DNA from 2 places in the Pseudomonas mercuritolerans genome. Region 2 is predicted to be linked to the other one. Evidence: predicted binding sites of a transcription regulator. Region 2 holds the regulator's gene; the other holds the start of a gene.
The links. Region 2 encodes FliA, which starts transcription of late flagellar genes. Its sites were predicted from a motif close to CTAAAGTTTNNNNNNNNNNNGCCGNTAA; they were not measured.

Region 1 (5,028 bases), on a different contig from region 2:
TAGCGGCATCGTGCCGATGCCGGATCCGCGTCTGGAAGCTCTGGCGGCCATCGTCAATCCGAAGCGCATCCTGCCGACCACCATGGAGTTCGTCGACATCGCCGGCCTCGTCGCTGGCGCCTCGAAAGGTGAAGGCCTGGGCAACAAGTTCCTGGCCAACATCCGCGAAACCGACGCTATCGCTCACGTGGTGCGCTGCTTCGAAGACGACAACGTGATTCACGTGTCCAACAGCGTCGACCCGAAACGCGACATCGAAATCATCGACCTTGAACTGATCTTCGCCGACCTCGACAGCTGCGAGAAGCAACTGCAGAAAGTCGCGCGCAACGCCAAGGGCGGTGACAAGGACGCCGTGGTTCAGAAGGCTCTGCTCGAGCAACTGATCGCGCACTTCACCGAAGCCAAACCGGCGCGCAGCCTGATGAAGAACATGAGCGCGGATGAGAAAGCCGTGATCAAGGGCTTCCACCTGCTGACCACCAAGCCGGTCATGTACATCGCCAACGTTGCCGAAGACGGTTTCGAGAACAACCCGCACCTGGATGTGGTCAAGGCCATCGCCGAAGAAGAAGGCGCCATGGTCGTTCCGGTGTGCAACAAGATCGAAGCGGAAATCGCCGAGCTCGATGACGGCGAAGAAAAAGACATGTTCCTCGAGGCCCTGGGTCTGGAAGAGCCTGGCCTGAACCGCGTGATCCGCGCCGGCTACGAAATGCTGCACCTGCAGACCTACTTCACCGCCGGTGTCGAAGAAGTCCGCGCCTGGACCGTCAAGGTCGGTGCCACCGCACCACAGGCCGCTGGCGTGATCCACACCGACTTCGAAAAAGGCTTCATCCGTGCCGAAGTCATCGCCTACAACGACTTCATCCAGTACAAAGGCGAAGCCGGCGCCAAAGAAGCCGGCAAGTGGCGCCTGGAAGGCAAGGATTACATCGTCAAGGACGGCGACGTAATGCACTTCCGCTTCAACGTCTGAGCAACAGCCGCACACGAAAAAGCCGCGTTTGATACGCGGCTTTTTTGTGCCTGAAATTCAGTGACTGAGTACATTTCCCTGTGGGAGCGAGCCTGCTCGCGAATGCGGCGTGTCAGCTAAGCATTCGTCAACTGACACACCCATTCGCGAGCAGGCTCGCTCCCACAGTTCGATTCGTCTGTTCAGGCCTTTCTGGTACGCGGTAAAAAGATCGCCAACACACCAAACAATGGCAGGAACGAGCACAGGAAATACACATACTCAATCCCGTGCACATCCGCCAGATGCCCAAGCAGCGCTGCACCAATCCCGCCGAAACCGAACATGAGTCCGAAGAAAATTCCGGCAATCATGCCGACATTGCCCGGCACCAGTTCCTGCGCGTACACCACAATCGCCGAGAATGCCGACGCCAGAATGAAGCCGATCACCACGCTGAGAATGCTGGTCCAGAACAGATCGACATGCGGCAGGATCAGGGTGAAAGGCGCCACCCCCAAGATGGAAAACCAGATCACAGCCTTGCGCCCGATCTTGTCGCCAATCGGTCCGCCGAAGAATGTTCCCGCCGCCACTGCGCCCAGGAAAAGGAACAAGTGCAGCTGCGAGCTGGCCACCGACAGGTCGAACTTCTCGATCAGGTAGAAAGTGAAGTAACTGGTGAAACTGGCCATATAGAAATACTTGGAGAACACCAGCAGCCCCAGCACCACCAGCGCACTGGTCACCCTGCCCTTCGACAAGCCGTGCGTCGCCGCCTGGCCGGCCTTGAGCTTGAACAGGTTGAGGTGATTGGCGTACCAGCGACTGATGCGGTACAGCACGAACAGCGCAAAAACCGCGAACAGGCCAAACCACGCCACATTGCCTTGGCCGAAGGGAATGATGATCGCCGCCGCCAGCAGCGGGCCGAACGCGGAGCCGGCATTGCCGCCGACCTGAAAGGTCGATTGCGCCAGACCAAACCGGCCGCCCGAGGCCAGTCGCGCAACACGCGAGGCTTCCGGGTGAAAGGTCGACGAGCCGATACCAATCAGCGCCGCCGCCAGCAGAATCAATGGGAAGCTGCCGACCACCGACATCATCAGAATGCCGATCAAGGTACACACCGTGCCCGCCGGCAACAGCCACGGTTTGGGGTGGCGATCAGTGTGATAACCGACCCACGGCTGCAACAGCGACGCGGTCAATTGGAAGGTCAAGGTGATCAGGCCGACCTGGGTGAAGGTCAGGCCATAGTTGGCCTTGAGCATCGGGTAGATCGACGGCAGCACCGACTGGATCAGGTCGTTGATCAAATGAGCCAGCGCCACCGCGCCGATGATGCGCATCACCAAGGGGCTGCTTTGCGGAGCAGCGGTCGCCGAGGCAGCGGCGGTCTGAACGTTGCTGATAGCCATGGAAAATTCCGGACAGCAGATGGGTGCCCGCAGGCAGGTGCGTCAATGTGCCATTTTTCGGTGCGCTCGCGCTATCCCCTTAGCCAGCTAACTAAGTTATTGGACACACCACCGTGTAGGAGCTGCCGAAGGCTGCGATCTTTTGATCTTGCTTTAACCATCAAAGTCAAAAGATCGCAGCCTTCGGCAGCTCCTACAGGGGATCGTTGGCAGCGAAGGTGATAGCGCAACGCCATGGTCTGAATCTTGCCTTGCTTCTGCCCTTGAACACGATCGCCTTACAAAGGCGCTCGACAATGGGAAGTTTCGCTACAGAGCCGGCCTACAGAGCGGGCATGGGTGAACTTTCGAGGCCTTTTAGAGGGCACGGGTCGTGAGCCAACAGCTCGCGATGCACGCCAATGGTGCGTGGTGTCCAGAGGAGTCATGAGGCATGCAGGCTTTCCTTTCACCGGGGATCAAATTGCTGGGGCGGTTTGGCTTCGCAGGTAAATTCCAATTGTTGTTTCTGCTGTTCATTCTGCCGCTGGCCGGCAGCCTGTTGATGATCGGCCATGACTATCGCGAGAAGCTCAATCTGATCGCCGGCGAACGTGCCGGTGTGCGTCAATTGCTCGCGCTGGATGCGCTGGACAACCTGCTCGCCGCGCAACGCGACCGCGCCGCCCGCTGGCGCGCCACCGAGACCAATCGTCAGCCGACACCGGCCACCCTCGCCGCCATGGCTGCCTTCGACGGCGTGCAACCGGCGGTGCTGCAAGCCACCACCGAGCTGGGCAATGCCCTGAACCAGCAAGGCGCCGACGGCGCAATCCTCGAACGCTTTCAGGCGCTGCAAACCGCACTCAATGGCCTGGATACGAAAAGCCTCAGCAATGTCGGCTGGTGGCCGGACGGTTATGACCGCTTCACCAATGCCCTGGGCGCGCTGCAAGCCTTGCGCGAGCAGATCGTCATGGACAATCGCCTGACCCTCGCGCCGTGGCTGGAAACCTACCTGCTGACGCAGATTTCCACGCAGCACGCACCGGACCTGATCGAGCGGGTCGGCCGTCTCGCCGCGGTCGGCCAGGCTTCGGTGGTCTCCGGGCAGTTCACCCTGCAGAGCCGCCTGCAGTTGCGCGACCTGCGCAGTCGAATCGGCGACGCCCGCGAGCAACTGGTGAAAACCGCCGGCCTGCTGGAGGCGCGTCTGCCAGTCGAGCTGCAAGCCTGGGCCGGTCAGTATCACGACAGCCTGAAACACCTCGACAGCGGCCTGAAAGTCCTCGACGACGGTGTGTTTGGCGGCAGCATCAACCTCAAGCCAGAGGACTTCGAACGCAGCCTCGACGCGCTGCTCACCGACCTCGCTTCCCTGCGCCAGCAATCCCTGGTCGCGCTGGATCAGCGGCTCGATGCGTATTACAGCTCGGCGATCCGCCAGTTCATTGTTGTCGCCGCAATTTTCGGTTGCCTGCTGTTGGCCGCGCTGTACCTGTTCGTCTGCCTGCAAGCCTCGATCCGCCGCAGCGCCAGCGGCATCACCTTGCTCGCTGAGGCCTTGCGCGACGGCAACCTGAGCCTGCAAGTGCCGGTAGTGGGTCGCGATGAGCTGGCAGCGATCAGCACCGCGCTCAACGTCGCTGTGGTGCAACTGCGCAGCAGCATGCTGGGCGTCGACCACGAGACCTCGCAGTTGAGCAACGCGGTACGCAGCCTCAACCAACACTCCAGCGGCGCCCTCGGTGAAGTTGAGGCGCAGCAGTTGCAGATCAGCCAGATCGCAGCTGCCGCCACGCAATTGGCCGCGACCTCGCAAGGCGTCGCGCAGAGTTGCGAACAGGCTTCCGCCAGCGCCCAGCAAACCCGGCGCATCGCCGCCGACAGCAGCCGCGACAGCCAACGCACCACGGCCAGCATTCAGCAGCTCAATCAGCGCCTGAACGACACTGCCGCCGCACTCGGCCGGGTCAGCGAGCAAGGCCAGCAGATTCAACTGGTCGTGGACACCATTCGCGGCGTCGCCGAGCAGACCAACCTGCTCGCGCTCAACGCCGCCATCGAAGCCGCCCGCGCCGGCGAACAGGGTCGCGGCTTTGCCGTGGTCGCCGACGAGGTGCGCAGCCTCTCGCAACGCACGCAATCGTCCACCGCGCAGATCGCCGGCACCGTCGACAGCCTGCGCGCCACGGTCAACGAAGCGGTGAGCCTGATGGAGGCCGCCTGTGGTCAGGCGCAATCGGATGCCGAAGCGGTCACCGGACTCGGCGAACGCCTGGGAGAAATCGCCAGCGCCGTACAGAGTGTCACCGACACCCTGGCGCAAATCGCCACGGCGGTTGAAGAACAGGCCAGCACCGCCGACGAAGTCAGCGGCAATATCCAGCAGGTCGATCAGGCAGCGGTGCGTTTGCTCGAAGGCGCACGCGCCGTGAACCTCGCGGCCGACACCTTGAGCCAAGGCAGCGAAGCCCTGAGCGCCAATACCGCCAGATTCCAACTGCGCTGACGCCCTCCCCGGCCCCGATTTTCGGGGCCCGAGGATAAGCGGTTGAAAACAGGAAGAAATATTTTCGATTTACGCTTGACGCTTTGCCATTTCAGGGGAATAATGCGCGCCACTTGGCTACATAGCTCAGTTGGTTAGAGCATAGCATTCATAAT
Region 2 (5,028 bases):
GCTGGATAACAAATCGTCCACATCGTCCTGACCGGACACAACGTCTTCTCGTTTATCGGCATGAATCTGCGGACCTTCACCCTGCGAGAGATGTTTTTGTGGATCTTTTTCAGCAAGCATTGCGGCGCGGTCATGTTCGATGCCCGCAAAGCGGTCGACCTGACTGGCCATGAGCACGAGTTTGAGCAGATTGCTTTCGACTTCGGTGACCAGTTGGGTCACACGCTTGATCACTTGACCTGTGAGGTCCTGGTAATCCTGAGCCAGCAGGATGTCGTTGAGGTTGCTCGACACCGCACGGTTGTCCGTGCTGCTGCGTGACAGAAAACCGTCGACCCGGCGCGCCAGTTCGCGGAACTCTTCAGCCCCGACCTCGCGACGCATGAAGCGGCCCCAATCGGCGCTCAACGTCTGCGCTTCATCAGCGAGACTGTTGACCACCGGCGTGGCGCTTTCCACCAGATCCATGGTGCGGTTGGCCGCGGCTTCCGTCAGCTTGACCACATAGCCCAGGCGTTCGGTGGCGTCGGTGATTTGCGACACTTCCTCAGCCTGCGGCATGTGCGGATCGATCTGGAAATTGACGATCGCACTGTGCAGTTCACGTGTGAGCTTGCCCACTTCCTGATACAGGCCGCGGTCACGGGTCTGATTGAGCTCATGGATCAGTTGCACCGCGTCGCCGAACCTGCCTTTTTCAAGGCTCTCGACCAGTTCGACCGCGTGTTTTTTCAGGGTCGATTCGAAATCGCCCTGTGATGATTCGTTATGCTCCATAGCTCCCCCGCGCATTCATCAGCCGATGCGTTCGAAAATCTTCTCGATTTTGTCTTTCAACGCTTGAGCCGTGAAAGGTTTGACCACGTAACCGTTCACACCGGCCTGGGCGGCCTCGATGATCTGCTCGCGCTTGGCTTCAGCAGTCACCATCAACACCGGGAGGTGCTTGAGTTTTTCATCGGCGCGCACGTGACGCAGCAGGTCGATACCGGTCATGCCCGGCATGTTCCAGTCCGTTACCAGAAAGTCGATGCTGCCGCTGTTGAGCACCGGAATGGCAGTGGTGCCATCGTCGGCCTCGACGGTGTTGGTGAACCCAAGATCGCGCAGCAGGTTCTTGATGATCCGCCGCATCGTTGAGAAGTCATCAACGATGAGGATTTTCATGTCTTTGTTCAATTCGACCTCCAAGCAGTCTTAAACGCGCCCAGCACCTGGACGCGCCACTTCAATCAATCGGCGCAGCACTTAAAGTTTGTCTGGAGCACAACGGATCGAGACCGGCGCCGTTCATCACCGCACCAGCCTCGTTTCGCAGTGTCCCCACACTGCCTTCAGCGCGCTCGCCACTCCCCCAAACGCCCCCGCAGACGGGCCGCGCACTGGCTGTGTAACTGGCTGACCCGCGATTCACTGACGCCAAGGACTTCACCGATTTCCTTGAGGTTCAGCTCTTCGTCGTAGTACAGCGCCAACACCAGTCGCTCACGCTCCGGCAAATTGGCAATCGCGTCCGCCAGCGCCGCCTGGAAGCGTTCATCTTCCAGATCGCGTGACGGCTCCATATGAGCACTGGCGCCATCCTCGTGCAGCCCTTCGTGTTCGCCGTCCTGCAAGAGGTCGTCGAAACTGAACAGGCGACTGCCCAAGGTGTCATTCAGAATCCCGTAGTAATCGTCGAGACTCAATTGGAGTTCGGCCGCAACCTCGTGATCTTTAGCGTCACGGCCGGTTTTAGCTTCAATCGAGCGAATCGCGTCGCTGACCATCCTGGTATTACGGTGAACCGAGCGTGGTGCCCAATCCCCTTTGCGCACTTCATCGAGCATCGCGCCGCGGATTCGAATGCCCGCGTACGTTTCGAAACTGGCGCCTTTGCTGGCGTCGTATTTGGTCGAGACTTCGAGCAAACCGATCATCCCGGCCTGGATCAGGTCTTCGACCTGCACGCTGGCCGGCAGGCGCGCCAGCAAGTGATAGGCAATGCGCTTGACCAGTGGCGCGTAGCGCTCGATCAATTCGTATTGCGCGTCACGCGCCGACTTTTTGTAAAGATTCATGCCACTGGCGGTCATATCACAGGCCCTGCGGTTTGCTGCACGAGACGCTCGACGAAAAATTCCAGATGCCCGCGCGGGTTGGCGGGCAGCGGCCAGGTGTCGACCTTCTGGGCGATGGCCTTGAAGGCCAGCGCGCACTTGGAACGGGGAAAGGCTTCGTAGACGGCGCGCTGCTTCTGCACCGCCTTGCGCACGCTTTCGTCGTACGGCACGGCGCCGACGTATTGTAGGGCGACGTCGAGGAAGCGATCCGTGACCTTGGTCAACTTGGCGAACAAGTTGCGCCCTTCCTGCGGGCTCTGCGCCATGTTGGCCAGCACGCGGAAGCGGTTCATGCCGTAGTCGCGGTTGAGCAACTTGATCAGCGCGTAAGCGTCGGTGATCGAAGTCGGCTCGTCGCAGACCACCAGCAACACTTCCTGGGCGGCACGAACGAAACTGACTACCGAGTCACCAATACCCGCAGCGGTGTCGATCACCAGCACGTCGAGATTGTCGCCGATGTCGCTGAACGCCTGGATCAGGCCGGCGTGTTGCGCCGGGCTCAGGTGCACCATGCTCTGCGTGCCGGAGGCCGCCGGCACGATGCGAATCCCGCCCGGGCCCTGCAACAGCACGTCGCGCAGTTCGCAACGGCCTTCGATAACGTCGGCCAAAGTGCGCTTGGGTGTCAGCCCCAGCAGAACGTCGACGTTCGCCAGGCCCAGGTCGGCGTCCAGCAGCATGACCCGACGGCCAAGCTCTGCCAGCGCCAGCGACAAGTTCACTGACACGTTAGTCTTGCCGACGCCACCTTTGCCGCCGGTCACCGCGATCACCTGTACGGGATGCATGCTGCCCATGTTATTTCTTTACCTTGTCTTGCATAGACGGAGGCCACATTACTGGCTGCGCGTTCCTGATCGGAACAATGCGTGGCAGACCATCGATGTAGGTACAAAAACTGTTCATGATTACCTCAGCCAACCTGCTTGGTCGGGCTGTGATAGATGTCAGCGAACATGTCAGCCATGGCTTCTTCGCTGGGTTCTTCCTGCATTTGCACGCTGACGGCGCGGCTGACCAGTTGATGACGGCGCGGCAGATGCAAATCATCCGGAATCCGTGGGCCATCGGTCAGGTACGCGACCGGCAATTCATGACTGATCGCCAGGCTCAACACTTCGCCGAGACTGGCCGTTTCATCCAGTTTAGTCAGGATGCAGCCGGCCAGCCCGCAACGCTTGTAACTGTGATAAGCGGCGGTTAGAACCTGTTTCTGGCTGGTGGTTGCCAGGACCAGATAATTTTTTGAGCGAATGCCACGCCCGGCCAGGCTCTCAAGCTGCATGCGCAACGCCGGATCACTGGCTTGCAGGCCGGCAGTATCGATCAAAACCACGCGTTTGCGTAGCAGTGGATCCAATGCTTGCACCAGCGACTGGCCCGGATCGACGTGCGTTACCGGCACGTTGAGGATGCGCCCAAGGGTTTTCAGTTGTTCCTGCGCGCCGATGCGGAAGCTGTCCATACTGACCAGCGCGACATTCTGCGCGCCGTACTTGAGCACGTAACGCGCGGCGAGCTTGGCCAGCGTGGTGGTCTTGCCCATGCCGGCAGGGCCGACCATGGCAATCACACCGCCCTCTTCCAGCGGCTCGACTTCCGGTACGGCAATCATCCGCGCCAAATGCGCCAGCAGCATGCGCCAGGCCTGACGCGGCTCTTCGATATCGGTAATCATCGCCAACAGATCGCGCGACAGCGGGCCGGACAGGCCGATTCGCTGCAGACGGCGATACAGATTGGCCTGGGCCGGACGGCTGCCTTGCAGCTGATTCCAGGCCAGGGTGCCGAGCTGCACTTCCATCAGCTCGCGCAGGCTGTTCAATTCAAAACGCATCGACTCCAGCGCACGCGGATCGACACCCGCCGAGGCCTGCGCAGGTGCTGCGGCCGGGCGCGTCGGTGCGGCGTAGGTCGGCTCGCTCAGCGGCTCGGCAGCAGTCAGCGGCAGGCCTGCGGTCAACGGCAGCCCGGCGAACAACTGCTGATTGGTGTTGCCGTCGGCTTCGCCACGCAGGCTCAGCTCGGCCTGGGCGGTGACGATGCGCGACTGGGTCTTGCGCAGCTCGTCTTCGAGTTCCATGTTCGGAACCCGTGGCGCCAGCGCCGACAATTTGTAATCCAGAGCCGCCGTCAACTCGACGCCGCCGGCAATGCGGCGGTTGCCGATGATGGCGGCATCAGCGCCCAGCTCATCGCGAACCAGCTTCATGGCCTGACGCATATCGGCGGCGAAAAAACGCTTAACTTGCATAAACCACTACCTCAGCCGTTGGGCCCTACTGTCGCAACGATGGTCACTTGCTTGTTGTCCGGTACTTCCTGGTAGGCCAGTACATGCAGGCCTGGCACTGCGAGGCGACCGAAGCGCGAGAGCATCGCGCGAATCGGGCCTGCTACCAGCAGGATCACCGGTTGGCCTTGCATTTCCTGACGCTGGGCCGCTTCGATCAACGAACGCTGCAGCTTCTCGGCCATGCTCGGCTCCAGCAGAACGCCCTCTTCCGAGCCTTGTCCTGCCTTCTGCAGACTATTGAGCAATATCTGTTCCAACCTTGGTTCCAATGTGATTACAGGCAGCTCGGACTCAGTGCCTACAATGCTTTGGACGATTGCACGGGATACGCCGACCCGCACAGCGGCGACCAGCGCGGCGGTATCTTGACTCTTGGCAGCGTTGTTCGCGATCGCTTCGGCGATGCTGCGGATGTCGCGCACCGGCACGTGTTCGGCGAGCAGCGCTTGCAGGACCTTGAGCAACTGCGACAACGAAACCACGCCCGGCACCAGTTCTTCCGCCAGTTTCGGCGAACTCTTGGCCAGCAATTGCATGAGTTGCTGCACTTCTTCGTGGCCGATCAGCTCACTGGAGTGCTTGTAGAGAATCTGGTTCAAGTGCGTGGCGACCACGGTACTGGCGTCG

Region 1: the regulator FliA is predicted to act here: its motif matches at 2,622-2,649, upstream of ND528_RS22765 (methyl-accepting chemotaxis protein).

Annotation. Positions count from the first base shown of each region.
Region 1 covers NZ_JAMSHA010000008.1:320,327-325,354, forward strand. The annotation lists gene ychF (redox-regulated ATPase YchF) at 1-982, shown strand, start outside; gene ND528_RS22760 (MFS transporter) at 1,165-2,382, opposite strand; gene ND528_RS22765 (methyl-accepting chemotaxis protein) at 2,816-4,873, shown strand; tRNA gene ND528_RS22770 (tRNA-Met) at 4,989-5,028, shown strand, end outside.
Region 2 covers NZ_JAMSHA010000001.1:942,989-948,016, forward strand. The annotation lists gene ND528_RS04405 (protein phosphatase CheZ) at 1-777, opposite strand, end outside; gene ND528_RS04410 (chemotaxis response regulator CheY) at 796-1,167, opposite strand; gene fliA (RNA polymerase sigma factor FliA) at 1,335-2,075, opposite strand; gene fleN (flagellar synthesis regulator FleN) at 2,072-2,902, opposite strand; gene flhF (flagellar biosynthesis protein FlhF) at 3,019-4,359, opposite strand; gene flhA (flagellar biosynthesis protein FlhA) at 4,371-5,028, opposite strand, start outside.